2 regions of the Halomonas sp. GT genome follow, and region 1 is predicted to be linked to the other one. Evidence: riboswitches for the same ligand, from Rfam matches in the RefSeq annotation. Region 1 holds a riboswitch; the other holds the start of a gene.

Region 1 (7,336 bases):
GAACCCCTTGTTTTCGTAAGGTAGATAGACGCTCGCCTAGCGTGACTAGCGCATCATTTTCCCAACGCACAGGTAGCGATAGTGAAACGACGGGGATATTGGCCTCTGGAAACATCAGCGAAAGTGGTACCCAGGCGCCGTGATCAAGGCCGCGCTCAACGCGCTCAGCACCCAATAATACTGCAATTTGTTCCGCCAATTCAGGGTTGCCAGGGACTGGATACTGGCATTCAAAAAGGGCTTGTGGAAACCCGCCAAAATCATGAATCGTTTCTGGTTGTGCGCTAGTACTGACCTTGAGCGTGAGGCTCTCCCAGTGGGCTGATACGACGACCACCGCGCGAGGGGAAAGGCGCTTCCCCAGTTCGCGTAGGAAAGCGTGGGCCGGCGTTTTATTCAGTGCCAGCATGGGTGAGCCATGAGAAATAAACAGGCTGGGTAGCATCTTAGTACCTCCGTTAGCCTATAGCGGTCTAATGATGCCCGCACAAGCCGAAGCCAATGCGGGCAGAGCGGTTAAGCGAGTTTGCGGCTGACAACAGCGCTACCGCCACCTAAGCCTGCCTGTACCACGAGAGCAATCGTCCAGAAAATTGGGAATTCCCAGCCTCCACCCGCGTTCGAGAACAGCCAACCGTTGCCCACGTGTACCGTGGCTGCACCTAGCAACACGGGCACTAGAGCAAGGCTTATCCAGCGAGTATAGATCCCCAGTAAAAGCGCAAGGCCACCCCCTATTTCGGCAGCAATAGTGAAGTACGCAAGAACACCCGGTAAGCCCAAAGATTCAAAATAGCCGACGGTGCCTGGCAGGGTGAAGACAAATACCTTAAGCAAGCCGTGAGCTAAGGCCATCACGCCCAAGCTGATGCGCAGCAAGGCGGTGGCATGGAGAGTAAGGGGTGAAGTGTTAACAGTGGTCATTGCCGTCTCTCTTAGTTGCGAGCATCACGTTGGATGCGATAGCGCTACTTTACGGATAAAAGACACTGAGATAATCCACTGTTACTGCACTTCACTGTTGCGATAAAGGCGACAATCCGAGCTCGATTTCCCATGCTGGTGGGTCACCCCATGCTGCCGTTAATAACTCAATAAAGCGCTCTACTTTGGCAGGTAAATAGCGTCGGGCTGGGTAAATCGCATGGATATCTAGCAAAGCAGGGGTTAAATTCTGCAAGATGGGTACTAGGCGCCCGTTCGTAATGCTATCAGTCACTAAAAAGCTGGGCTGTTGCGCTATCCCTAAGCCTGCTTCAGCAGCATGCGTCAGCATATCCCCATTATTACTCTCTAGGGGGCCAGAAACACTAAGTAGTTGATGACCAATCCTCCAATCGCCACTGTTTTGGCCGCTTCGGTAGCGAAGGCAGCGGTGAGATGCCAAGTCGTTACTAGTCAGCGGCGTGCCATGCTGAGCGAGGTAATCAGGTGACGCGCAAAACAGCATCCGGCACTTGGTGAGCCGCCGCGCCACTAAGCTAGAGTCGGGTAGGTTGCCAATGCGAATGGCGACATCGTAGCCCTCTTCCAGCAAATCAACGCGGCGGTCGTTTAGATCCAAACGCACCTCAAGCCCTGGGTGCGTCTGCATAAACTGTGCAACCAGCGGCGAAAGATAGCGTGTGCCGAAGCTCATCGGGCCATTGATGCGCAACTGCCCGCTTACCGTACTGGTGCCACTGCCGATTTCTGCCGCTGCCTCGTCTAAAGCGATCAAAATGCTTTGTGCACGAACGAGATAGCGTTCGCCCGCTTCAGTAAGATGTAGCCGCCGAGTGGTACGCTGAATAAGCCGAGCACCTAATGCCTCTTCAAGCGCCATTACTTGGCGAGATATCCGAGTGCGGGAAAGATCTAGCGCTTCGGCCGCGCGGGTGTAGCTACCCATCTCAGCGACCTTTACAAACGCAGCAATATGGTCGAGCTGGTTCATTGCGCGTGGAACGCCTGTGCAGCCAGGCGGGGGTCTGGCTGGCCACAAATAGCAGAAATAACCGCAACACCGTTTGCCCCAGCAGCTTTCACGTGAGCCATGTGTTCAGCTTTTAACCCGCCAATCGCGACACATGGGAGTTGGCAAGCATTGGCAAGCTGTGCCAGCCCATCAAAGCCAATTGGCTGGGCGTGGTCTTGTTTACTGCCCGTCGCAAACACAGGCCCTAAACCGACGTAATTGAGCAACTCGATGGGAGCCTTCTGAAGTTGGGCTAGAGTGTTAATTGAAAGCCCGATAATGGCGTGCTGGCCGAGTGTGGTTCGCGCTTCTTGAACAGCCGTGTCGCTTTGCCCGACATGTAAGCCATCGGCCTGACTGGCTACAGCCACGCTCAGGCGGTCATTAATGATCAGTGGAACGCCGCTACCTGCTAACAGCGCTTTGAGACGTTTGGCCTGGGCGATCATGTGCTCGTCACTAGCGTGTTTATCACGCAGTTGCACCATGGTAATGCCACCCTGTACAGCAGCTTCAACCGTTTTTTCCAGGCCCATGCCAGCGCATAGACCCGTATCGGTGACTAAATAGAGCGAAAGATCAAACGGCATGCACCGCCTCCCATTGAGCAAGAGTCGAAAGGTCGTCAGGGGATAACTGATACAGCGCGTCCAATAGCGCCACTTGGAAACTGCCAGGGCCTTGAGCCTGCTCGCCTGCGCGGCTTCCAGCGATGCTGAAACACGCCAAAGCGGCCAGGCTGGCCGCCAGCGGCTGCTCGCGGTTTGCGGCCACAAAGCTTGCCACCAGCGCACTCAATCCGCAGCCCAAGGTAGTCACACGTGGCATGAGTGCGTGCCCACCTTTAAGCCGATAATGATCCGTGCCATCGGTGATGAAATCGCTCTCGCCAGTGACCGCCACCACGCAGTGATGCCGCTGTGCTAACGCAATGGCTGCGGTTGTAGCTTCTTGGGTGCTAGCAGTCGCATCGACTCCACGCCCTTGGCTGGCGAGTCCGTTAAGTGATTGAATTTCTGAGGCGTTGCCACGAATAACGCTAGGCTGATAAGCCAGCAGCGTCTCGCAAACACGCAGGCGAAATGTGGTAGCACCAACAGCTACAGGGTCAAGCACCCACGGAATATCGTTTTCATGAGCAATGCGCGCGGCAATTACCATGGCGTCAGCCCAGGGAGAGGAAAGGGTGCCAATATTGATGGATAGCGCGCCAGACATAGCCGTGAACTCAGCCACTTCTTCTTGAGCATGCAGCATGGCGGGGGAAGCACCTGTCGCCAATAGCAAGTTAGCGGTGCTATTCATCGCCACATAGTTGGTAATGCAATGTACCAGCGGTGTGGCAGCGCGCAGATCGCGGAGATAATCGCCGAGTGGGCGTGAAGGCATAATATCCTCCCGGCTGGGAGGTGATGCAGTTGCACCACGACTCCCTACGCCGGTGTTATCCGGTTCAGGTTCAAAGGGTGCTTCTCAGCCCGTTAAGCAAGGGCGCCCCTGTCGTGATGGTACTATCCTTGGCTTAGATCAATCTGTAAAGCCTGGGAAACGCTATGAGCAAATATCAACGAAACGAGATGCGTGTTCCGTAGGTGAGCATCTCATCAGGCGTTATCGCTTTACCCTCGACACCAATCATTTCATCGCCACACTGGTCGGCAAACGTAAGCACACCATGAGTGAGGCCAAGTTGACCAAGTGTGTCGCGAATTTCACCGGTGCCCAAAAACGTGCTGACATGGCCCTGGGCATTGGTTAAATCAGAAACACCATTAGCGTGATGGAAGCGAACCTTATAGATACCGTCCATTGATTCAACTTCCACAATCGGTGAAAAGCCATTGTTTATGGCATGGGCTAACTGCTTTAACGTTAGGTGGTCGCCGAGGGTCATATCAATCGAGGTCATGACAAACTCCAAGTGGCTGCCTTCAATGGGGCATCACAATATTCTCTACAGAAACGTAACAGATATCGGAATTAACAATCATCCAATGTCATAAAGGTTAAGATTTTTTAGTGTAGAAGATTTGCATAAAAATTCCAGAAGTTCATACCCTGTGCGGCCTAATAAACAGCGTCTAGTGCATGCTGCCGCAGCGTGATGAGTGGAACAATTTCGAGTGTTTTTTCATGGGTACCAGAAAGGACAACCGGTGGGGCTAGCCCGACCTGGGCAGCCTCTTGCCAACGGCTGGCACAGATGCACCAGCGGTCACCCGGTTTTAGGCCCGGAAACCCATATTCTGGGCGTGGAGTCACTAGATCATTGCCTTGGGCTCTTGAAAACGTTAAAAATTCTTCGGTTACCATCGCGCATACGGAATGTGTGCCAGCATCGTCAGGCCCGGTGCGGCAAAAACCATCGCGGTAAAAACCGGCTTTAGGGTCATGGCAGCAAGGGGTTAATGGTTCACCCAGCACGTTGCGGTCACGAGACATGTTGGCTCCTCTTTCATAGACGCACAGAGAGCGGGCCAGAAACATCTAAACGGAGCCCACCATTACGGTACTAATACAGCATGTTGATGTAAGGTATTCGAATCAGGAATTGATAAGCCGCATACTATAAAACTGACTGACCATTACAGGTTGTTAAAGTTTTGTACAGGTTTTGAGATTCGTCAACGTCTTTGTTTGAATACGCGTCTATGTGAATACGTACTTGTGGAAATACATCCCTGTAGAAATACGTACTTGTGAAAGGAGAAGCTTATGTCGTTTCAAGGCGAACAACATCCCGGAGTCGTGTCCGTTGCGCCGCAAACCCAAGGGTTTCGCTTAAATCACACGATGTTGCGGGTGAAAGATCCCGAACGTGCGCTAGCGTTCTACTCCAAGGTATTTGGAATGCAGGTACTACGCCGGCTGGATTTTGAAGAGATGCAATTTTCGCTCTATTTTCTAGCCAATCTCGAAATCAGCGATAACGTGCCGGAAGATACTCAAGCACGCACTGCCTGGACCTTCAGTCAGAAAGGCTTGCTGGAGTTGACGCATAATTGGGGCACAGAAGATCAGCAGGATTTTGCCTATCACGATGGTAACGCTGAACCCCAAGGGTTCGGTCATATCTGCTTTAGTGTGCCTGACCTAGACGCTGCTCAAGCATGGTTTGATGAACATGAGGTGACATTCGTCAAGCGCGCGGACCAGGGCAAGATGAAAGACGTTATCTTTGTCAAAGATGCAGATGGCTACTGGATCGAGGTGATTCAGGCAGATCGCATGGCGGCCAAGGGCGACTAACATGGCCCACTTGCTGTTTCGGCTGCGCCATGTGACCGATGAAGAGGCGTTAGAAGTACGCCAATTGCTAGATGAGCAGGGCTTTGATGTCTATGAAACCCAGGCAGGATTTTTTCGCCTGGGTGTCGATGCAATTTGGCTGCGTAATACCGCTCAGCGCGAGGACGCTGAAGCGGCATTGGCGGCATATCAGGAAAAGCGTCAAGCCAAAGCCCGGCGAGAGCACGAAGAAGCGGTTGCCAGTGGCAATGCGCCAACATTATGGCGGCGCTTCCTCGCCCACCCCGTGCAAGTTGTACTGGTAATGGTCGCCGTGGTGCTGATCGCCCTATTAACGCTGCTGCCGTTTATTGGCTTGGTAAACTAAATGTGTAAAACGGTTTTGTAGATTGGCTTTTCAAATTAGTTTTTCAGATTAGTTGGGTAGATTGACAGCAGCTAAATGTCCGCGCTTTAGATAAAGCTGCACGCCTTCATTACCCGCACGTAACTGAGGTGCCGCACCTACTGGGTAGCGGCACCAACTGCCGGTAGCATATTCCTGCCCATCACTGAGCAGAGAGCCTTCCAGTACAAACAGCTCTAAACCACCGGCAAGTGGTGGATAAGATACCAGTGTATCGGCTTCCCAACGTTCTAGGCTGACCCGCTCTGGACCATACTGTTTTGAACTATAGGTATGCAGCATTTTGTAAGTAATACCTGGCCGCCGGTCAGGCTGCCAGGGAAGCCTATGGGCCGGCACGGCCAGTTGCAAAATATCGTTTTCATCAAACTGGTGTAGCTTAACCAGAATAAGCGCACCTTCTTCCCCTATTTGCGGAGTATGGCCAGTGCCAATCGGGTTGCGTAAGTAGCTGCCTGCCGGGTAGCGGCCATGCTCATCGGCAAAGACACCTTCTAGTACTAAAATTTCTTCACCGCCACCATGAGTATGGCGGTTGAACTGGCTGTTGGGCGCGTAGCGTACCAAGCTGGTGGCTCTGGCGACTTCGTCGCCAATGCGGTCTAGCATCATGCGCTCTACACCCGCGCTGGGGGAGTCCACCCAATGGTACTGATCCGGCGTGACACTGGCAAAGTGGCTAAAATCGGCATTCAGGCGCATGGTGTTGGCTCTTTACAGGGGGGAATTTACAGAGGTGAAAATTTACAGCAGTAGTGCAAGTCTCCCCATCCCTGGGACAAAATGCAACGCAAAAAAATACCGCCCTGCGGCGGTATTCAATAGTTAACTTTTTGGCTTAATGCTCATGACCATGATGATCGTGTTCATGAGCATGATCGTCATGACCCGGCTGAGCCAATGCTGAGTGCAGCACGTTCGCATTATGACGCATCATGCCTAGGTAAGTGCTGGCATCGCCTTCACTGGCCAGTGCATCGGCATACAGCGTGCCAGCAATCGGTAGGCCGGTTTCTTCGGCAAGCTGATTAATGATTGCTTGGTTGGTCATGTTCTCATGGAACAGGGCCTGCACGTTTTCCTGTTCGATGACATCCACAAGCGCGGCCATGCTGGCGCCGCTGGGGTCAGCCTCGGTAGAAAGGCCGACAGGGGAAAGAAAGTTCACCCCATAAGCGTTTGAGAAATAGCCAAACGAATCATGGCCGGTAATCACGCTGGCAGAAGCGGGAATATCGCTCAACAAATCACGAATTTCACGATCAGCCTCGTCTATTTCTGCTAAATAGCGCTCAGCATTCGCTTGATAACTTTCAGCATTGGCGCTGTCTGCTTTGATTAAGCCATCGCGAATATTGGCAACGTAGACCTCTGCTTGCCGTAGGTCCTGCCATGCATGTGGGTCATCATCACCGTGGTCATGGTCGTCGTGCCCGTGGTCATGGTCGTCGTGCCCGTGGTCATGGTCGTCATGCCCGTGGCCGTGGTCATCGTGCCCCTCTTCTTCATGGCCATGCTCGGCAAAGGCGCGGGGTTGAATGCCGTTGGTTGCGGTGACCAGGGCACCCGTATAGTCGCTCGACTCAATCAAGCGCTCCATCCAACCCTCAAACAGCAGTCCGTTAAAGACCACCATATCTGCGCTGGCCAGCGCACGGGCATCGCCTGGGCTTGGCGAATAAACATGCGCATCGCCGTCAGGGCCGACAAGCGACGTCACTTCA
Region 2 (7,336 bases), 1.5 Mb from region 1:
GGCGTTCATCGCCTTCGCGCACATCACCGTCTGACGTCGTTAGTAGGCTGCGAATCATGATCGTCCCTGTTAAGTTGGCTCACGGCTTAACGTTACGTCCTAACGTTTTGACGATTAGGCAAGTATGCCAGTGTCATGCTGACGACTATAGACGCCAGCAATGCCCCTAAAAAAGGCCCTAACGTTGGAATACTGCCTGGAAAGGTAGCCGCCATGATGCCAGCTGCGATGCTTCCCTGGCTTAGCCATCCCGGCAGTATTGCCCCTACCAATCCAGCGATACCGCCACCAATCGCCGCCACTGGTGTCATACGTTGCCACAGGCCGAGCAGCACAGGCACCACGATGGCAGCGCAAAGTAGGTCAGCTATCAAAAAGAGTCGCAGCACTGACAGTCCTTGCAGTGCAATAAATACCACCGGCACCATCATTGCGACCGTTATCCAACGTGCGGTAGTTAAAGATGCTGCATGTTGTTCACCGCCACGCCCAACTATCAGGGACGCTATACCGTTTTGCAGCGTATCGACACTTGAGGTCACTAGCGTGACTGCCAAGACTAATGCAGGTAATGCCACCCAGGCAGGCGCATCTGTTAACAACGCAAAGAAAGGAATAGGTGGTTCTCCTAGCGAAACACCGCTCATGGCGGCCATTATACCGACACCACCAATTACCATCACAACAAGCACGGTCAAACCACCGCCTAGCCAAGCGCCTCGACCTAAACTCTGATCATCCTGGGCAGCCCATACACGCTGCCAATAGCCTTGGTGAAAAAGATTGGCGGCGGTTACCGCAATCACGAGCGTTAGAGCAACACTAAGCGCACTTGCGATAGGAATAGAGGGCATGACTGCGTCATTCGGCATGGTTGGTAACCGCCAAATCGCAACGCTACCCACGGCTAATAACAGGGCCAGCAAAAGCCATGCCTGCCAACGATCAGTTGCGAGGCTTGCACGCAATCCACCAATCACCGTATACACCAAGGTAGTGAGCGCAACGCCAATAATCACCAGTGCGGGAGGTACATCTGAAAGCAGCGCGGTAATAGCACCTATCGCTGTCAGCTCCGCTGCTAAAAAACAGCCCATATAGGCCACGGACACTAGTAACACCCAATGGCGCACACCTTTACCGTAACAAGCGTGGGCAAATTCGGCGATGCTTCTGCCTTCCGGCAATGCGCGACGAATTTTTGGCCCGTACAACCCCAACACGATAAACGGCAGCGCAGAGCCAATGGCATATCCTGCCAACGCTAACGGACCAACAAAGGCACCAATTTCAGGCGGCGCAAATAGAATCCAGGCACCCATTCCCGATGCTAGAAAAGAGAACCCCAATGTGGACGCAGTTTGTGAGTTTCGTGCCGTAACATAGTCATCAAGCGACCCTTGCACATGGCGTGCACGCAGGCCCAGAAAAGCGAAACAGAGTAGCGCCGCACCAAGTACGGCTGACGTTAGGTAAGGCATGTCGCACTTCCTCCGCCGGTATGAACCGGATCAGGTTCCAGGGTCTGCGCAGTGCGCATTCTCAGCCCAACAGGTGCGGGCTCCCCTGGCGACAGTGAATGGAGACGCTATCCTCGGCGAAAGCGACTCGTTAGTAAAGGCTGGGCGTTAGTAAAATATGTCGGCGAGTAACGCCTAGGTGTGCGTCTTTTCCCTACTAGCGTGGCAGGCGTCCCATCAAATAAAACTCCTCGTTGGGGGGCGTACCCGCCATTGTAACTAACCGATTCGACATACCGAAAAAAGCAGCAATGGCGCCAATATCCCAACAATCCTCTAGCGTAAAACCTGCTTGCTCTAATGTTGTTTGCCACATAGTAGAAAACTCACCAATCTCAATCCCACAGTGCAATGCAAAATCCAGCATTATACGATGGCGTTCGCTCAGCCCTGCCGTCAGATGATTGATAGCGACATTGTCAGCGACTAAAGGGTCTTTACTATAAATTCTCAATAACGCGCCATGGGCAACAACACAATAGAGGCAACGATTGCGAGCACTGGTGGCCACAACAATCATTTCTTTCTCAGCTTTAGTCAGCGTGTCAGATTCACGCTCCATCAAAGCATCGTGATAAGCAAAGAAAGCACGAAACTCCTCAGGGCGGTGCGCCAGCATTAAGAACACATTGGGCACAAATCCCGCCTTGCTTTGTACTTTTAATATTGCATCACGGATATCGTCAGGCAGCTCATCCAGCGTTTCTGGTACACGAAAACGGCTCAGTCGATTAGTCATCGTTACACCTCATTTCCTGATTTAGCTTTAAATTTTTGTTTTGATTAAACAATTATGTTGTTGGATAACGCGATTCGGTAACAAAATACTAAACAAAGTGACTTTCAATCGCGGCTAACGCTGTCCATACTCTCAACTATTCAATGACATATAAGCCGTGCAGTGAATGCGTCAAGCGGCAATTAACAGGGACACCAATATGCATTATTCCGAAGCCAAAGAGCATACGCCTGGGCGCTTGCATACTCTTTTTGCGGACCCTTATTGTGCGTTTAAAAACGACACTGATGAGCGACAGCTTCATATTCGGATAATGCTACACATCCTTCTCGCACTGCCTATGCATCAAGCGCGTGCTACGCTCCGCGTTATCCATGGCTGGGAAAACGGCGGCTTCGAGCCAAGTGATCTAAAGCACAAAGACTTTCCGCTTGCCTCGTTAGATGATTTCCACCGAGTGGTTAACGAGGTCTCCTCGAACCCTCAAGAACACGAGACGTCGTTAAGCGCTAACACGTCGCTTCTTTCAGCACCACTGGCTAGCGTATTCGCCAACGCAGAAGCCGAGGGCAGCATTGTTTCTGATACGCTGCGCAGTACGCCTTCCCGCTGGCCTGCTTTGAAAGGCGGTTTAGCCATTTATACGCTCTTCAAGATGTATCATCGCTTAGTTTATGGCGAAGATGATAACTACCGCTGCTCTCAGTGCGAAACACCCGATGGCTTGCGTGAGCTCCATGAATTTCATCTCGAAGAAGGTGAATTTGCGCTGCTAGTTCCTCACAATGCAAAAACGCAAACTGTCACTCCGACCATTCTTGTCATGCACGCCAGTCAGCTTGGCCCTATCGGCCAGCTCCTAAAAAGAAGCCTGCCACTATTTCAGGATACTTGAGTCGACACTGTAAAAGCCCCACTTATTGCGGGGCTTTTACATAGTGCAATTAACTCAACGAAATAGTGCTATTAATCCCACTAGATACATTTTCTGGCTCAAACCAGCGGGCCGTGACCGTTTTGGTTTGCGTCCAGAAGGTAATTGCCTGCTTGCCATTCGGCCCCAAGTCGCCAAGCTTGGAAGCTCGCGAACCCGTAAAGCTGAAGTACGCGACGGGTACAGGAATCGGAACGTTGATACCAATTTGGCCTACGTCGATGTCGGTTTCAAAGCGCCGAGCTACCCAGCCTGAGTTGGTAAATATCGACGTACCGTTGCCGTTAGGGTTAGCGTTGATAAACGCAATGGCGTCATCCAGCGTTTCCACACTGACCACACACAGCACTGGACCAAAAATCTCTTCCCGGTACACCGTCATATCAGCGGTCACATCGGCAAACAGCGTTGGGCCAACAAAATTACCGTTTGGATAGCCATCTACCGTGCAGCCACGGCCGTCTACCAGTAGTTTAGCGCCCTCTTTTTCACCTGCTGTAATCAGGCGTTCAACGCGCTCTTTCGCTTGAGGTGAGACAAGCGGCCCTAGGTCTGCATCGCGCTGAGTGCCAGGACCGACTTTCATGCTACGTGCGCCTTCCTCAATATCTTTTAGCCACTCACGAGCCTCGCCTACTAGCACGACAACCGAGTTAGCCATGCAGCGCTGACCAGCAGCACCAAACGCCGAACCAAGTAGGCTATCAATCGCCTGACTACGGTTGGCATCCGGCATGACAACACAGTGGTTTTTAGCTCCCATCATCGACTGCATACGCTTACCTGCGGCGGCTGCACGGTTGTAAAGCAAGGAGCCCACATGGGTCGAGCCAATAAACGAAAGTGCTTTAATATCCTGATGATCGGCGATCTGGTTGGCAACATCTGGGCCGCCATGGACTACGTTTAAAACGCCTGCCGGGACGCCCGCCTCATGGGCAAGTTCAACCAGTCGCATGGTGGAACTAGGATCTTGCTCAGACGGTTTCAATACAAAGGTATTTCCCGTTGCGATGGCTAGCGGGAACATAAAACAGGGCAGCATTATCGGGAAGTTGAAGGCGGTAATGCCTGCGCCAACGCCCAATGGCTGGTGCATGGTGTAAACATCGACTTCATTCGCGGCGTTTTCCGCCAGCTCACCCAGCTGCAGCGACGTAATTGAACAAGCGTGCTCAACGACTTCTAAACCGCGCCCCACTTCACCCTCAGCGTCAGGCAGGGTTTTACCGTGCTCTTCCGTAATCAGCGCGGCTAATTCAGCAGTATTTTCGCGTATCAGTGCCTGAAGTTTCAGCATGATGCGCATACGCTTGCCAAGCGGCACTTTACGCCAGCTTTTAAAAGCTGTTTTAGCACTGGCAATCGCACGCTCCACTTCTTCAGCGGTACAAAATGGCACTCGGGCTACCACTTCCTGAGTCGCAGGATTAACCACATCACGCCAATCCTGGCTTTGTGACATTACTGGTTGGCCATCGATATACATTGGAATTTCACGAACGGACATGACTACCTTCCTCATCGTTGTGTTTATTATGAGACGCAAATATGAACCCTAGGGTATATCAGCAAGTTGACGTAAACGTCAATTAGCCACTTGATAAAGAGTTAGGCAACTCAGCGTTAAGATTTACGCTTTCCATAGTCGCACTGCCCTCGCTATGCTGGCTATTAGCGCTAACGCTACACAGTGGAGCGTGCGTTTTTCAGATGCAGGTGGCCGTCGCACAGGTCATCACCCAAGGAGGCATCCATGCAGACCTTTAGCTGCCGCTGTGGCAATCCGCTATTTTTTGAAAACACGCATTGCTTGGCCTGCGAATCTGAGGTTGGCTGGTGCCCTGCTTGCACGTGTATTGTGGCACTTGAACCGCTACAAAATGGGGGATACCGCTGCACTCACCCAGGCTGCGGGACAGCCTTAATGAAATGCCACAACTATGCGGTTGAGAATGTGTGTAACCGTATGGTGGTGATGGCAGAAGGACATGCCGATACGCTGTGTGACTGTTGCCGTTACAATGAAATGATTCCTGACTTAACTATCAGTGGCAACCGAGAACGCTGGGCTGCACTTGAAGCTGCCAAGCGACGGTTATTTCACACACTTGATTTATTAAAGCTTCCTCACGGTATTAACGGGGAAAACATTCGTGTCCCACTAAGCTTCTCGTTTATGGCGGATGCTCTGCCCGATCAAGGGCTTTGGCGTTCTACTGCCAGCCAAGAGAAGGTATATACCGGCCACGCTAACGGCCATATCACCATCAATGTAAAAGAGGCCGACGACGTTGAGCGCGAGCGGCTGCGGGTTGATATGAATGAGTCCCACCGCACATTGATCGGCCACTTCCGACATGAGATTGGTCATTACTATTGGGATTTACTGGTAAAGGGCCGGGATGAAAATGCCTGCCGCAACGTGTTTGGTGACCATAATAACCCTGCCTACATTGACGCATTAGAGCGGTACTATCAGCAAGGCACACCTTCCAATTGGGCAACCCAGTTTATTTCCGCATATGCCACCATGCACCCCTGGGAAGACTTTGCCGAAACCTTTGCATTTTATCTGGACATGGTGGCCGTGCTTGATACAGCGTTGCATATGGGACTTTCTCGAGCTGAGTGTGATGGTACTTTGGACGGCATGCTAAGGGCGTTTCACCAGGTAGGCATGGCGGTTAACGAACTTAATCGTGATATGGGCTTGCTCGATTTAGCACCCGGCGTAATTGTACCTGCAGTGCGTGAGAAGCTGACGTATCTGCATCAACTGGTTCAGAGTGCAAACGCCAGCCCCTGCATGCTTAGCAACCGTTAATCGTTATCGTCATCCCCTGTGTGGCTTTGCGATTGGAACTGCGTAACACGGGGTACCCCGTCACTATTAACAAAGTAAGTTGCACTTAATGTGTCGTGTATAGCAGCGAAGCCAATCTGTAGTTCATCCACAAAGGCGTGTAGCTTGCTTGGCGAATGGGCGAGTGCCTGAATATCGGCGTCCACCACATCTGCTCGAACAAGCGATACCGTTGCTGCCACGCGATCTTGTCGGGGTAACAGCTGAAGTTCGTGCCCTACCGTTTCCAAACTGCAAGCGATAGAGCGAGGAAGATTAGGATCTTGCAGTAAAAAACGCAGCACATCGGGTCCGCGCACCCGCAAACGTACTTGCTGGCGATACATCTGGTAAGCAGTGAGCGACTTCAGGACACTCATCCATTGCAGGTTTTCAAATGGCAGCAGCTCTTCAGGGTTTTGTGGAAGCAGGCTGGCTGAACGAACATCAACAATGCGAGTGGTCATGTCCGCTCGCTCTAAATGGCGCCCCAGTTTAATAAAGGTTCGAGCAGGGCCATAACTAAGTGTCCCTTCGATTAAACCAGTTAATGTTTGGCAACCACGAATCACACTCTTTAAAAAGGTGTCCCTACGCCGCGGACTAACGCCATTTTCCGCATGCTCTGCAACACTAAGATAGAGTTGATTGACCTCCTCCCAGATTTCCCTCGGCACGACATCGCGGGTTGTGCGCAGGTTTTCTCGGGCGCTCGCTAAGGCGGCCAAAATAGAGCTACCATTTTGCGCATCGGCACACAAAAAGTGCACTACGCTTCGCTCATCAAAGCTTGAATGGCGCTCATTAAATGCTTCCAACGTACCGGTCATCTCTATTAACGGCGCCCAGCCAAGGGGCAAGTGCCGCGGTAGATCCAACATTAAATGGCTATTAACGCTCAGTAACCGAGCAGTGTCTTCGGCCCGCTCGATGTAACGCGCCATCCAATAAAGGTTTTCAGCAACGCGTGACAGCATGGCGCTAGGCTCCTTCGTGCTCAGCGGCAGCTGCCGCGTTCTCATCGGTTTCAACAATCCAGGTATCTTTACTGCCGCCACCTTGAGACGAGTTCACCACCAGCGAACCCTCCACCAGGGCGACTCGGGTCAAGCCACCGGTGGTCACATGGGTTTCGGGGCCAGACAAAATAAACGGTCGAAGATCCACATGACGCGGCTGCGGCAACCCATTCGCCAACGTGGGCGTGGTAGAGAGAGCCAGGGTAGGTTGAGCCATATAGTTGCGAGGATTGGCTTTAATCAATTGAGCAAATTCATCGCGCGTTTCTTTCGTGGAGC

What was found. A riboswitch is a leader RNA that binds a small molecule or an ion and turns the genes downstream of it on or off. The one in region 1 is predicted to bind thiamine pyrophosphate.
Region 2: linked by a shared signal. The riboswitch ahead of B6A39_RS13500 (sodium:solute symporter) and the one ahead of thiM (hydroxyethylthiazole kinase) in region 1 are both predicted to bind thiamine pyrophosphate.

The regions. Positions count from the first base shown of each region.
Region 1 is NZ_CP020562.1:220,116-227,451, forward strand. It holds gene B6A39_RS01060 (DODA-type extradiol aromatic ring-opening family dioxygenase) at 1-445, opposite strand, end outside; gene B6A39_RS01065 (DoxX family protein) at 517-924, opposite strand; gene B6A39_RS01070 (LysR family transcriptional regulator) at 1,016-1,936, opposite strand; gene thiE (thiamine phosphate synthase) at 1,933-2,547, opposite strand; gene thiM (hydroxyethylthiazole kinase) at 2,537-3,346, opposite strand; TPP riboswitch at 3,371-3,466, opposite strand; gene B6A39_RS01085 (hypothetical protein) at 3,522-3,866, opposite strand; gene B6A39_RS01090 (DUF2237 family protein) at 4,025-4,399, opposite strand; gene gloA (lactoylglutathione lyase) at 4,673-5,206, shown strand; gene B6A39_RS01100 (DUF6164 family protein) at 5,208-5,573, shown strand; gene B6A39_RS01105 (cupin domain-containing protein) at 5,622-6,314, opposite strand; gene B6A39_RS01110 (metal ABC transporter solute-binding protein, Zn/Mn family) at 6,451-7,336, opposite strand, start outside.
Region 2 is NZ_CP020562.1:2,919,840-2,927,175, forward strand. It holds gene corA (magnesium/cobalt transporter CorA) at 1-58, opposite strand, end outside; gene B6A39_RS13500 (sodium:solute symporter) at 93-1,481, opposite strand; TPP riboswitch at 1,471-1,578, opposite strand; gene B6A39_RS13505 (peroxidase-related enzyme) at 1,678-2,259, opposite strand; gene B6A39_RS13510 (hypothetical protein) at 2,459-3,154, shown strand; gene B6A39_RS13515 (CoA-acylating methylmalonate-semialdehyde dehydrogenase) at 3,204-4,703, opposite strand; gene B6A39_RS13520 (zinc-binding metallopeptidase family protein) at 4,950-6,020, shown strand; gene B6A39_RS13525 (alpha-E domain-containing protein) at 6,017-7,015, opposite strand; gene B6A39_RS13530 (circularly permuted type 2 ATP-grasp protein) at 7,020-7,336, opposite strand, start outside.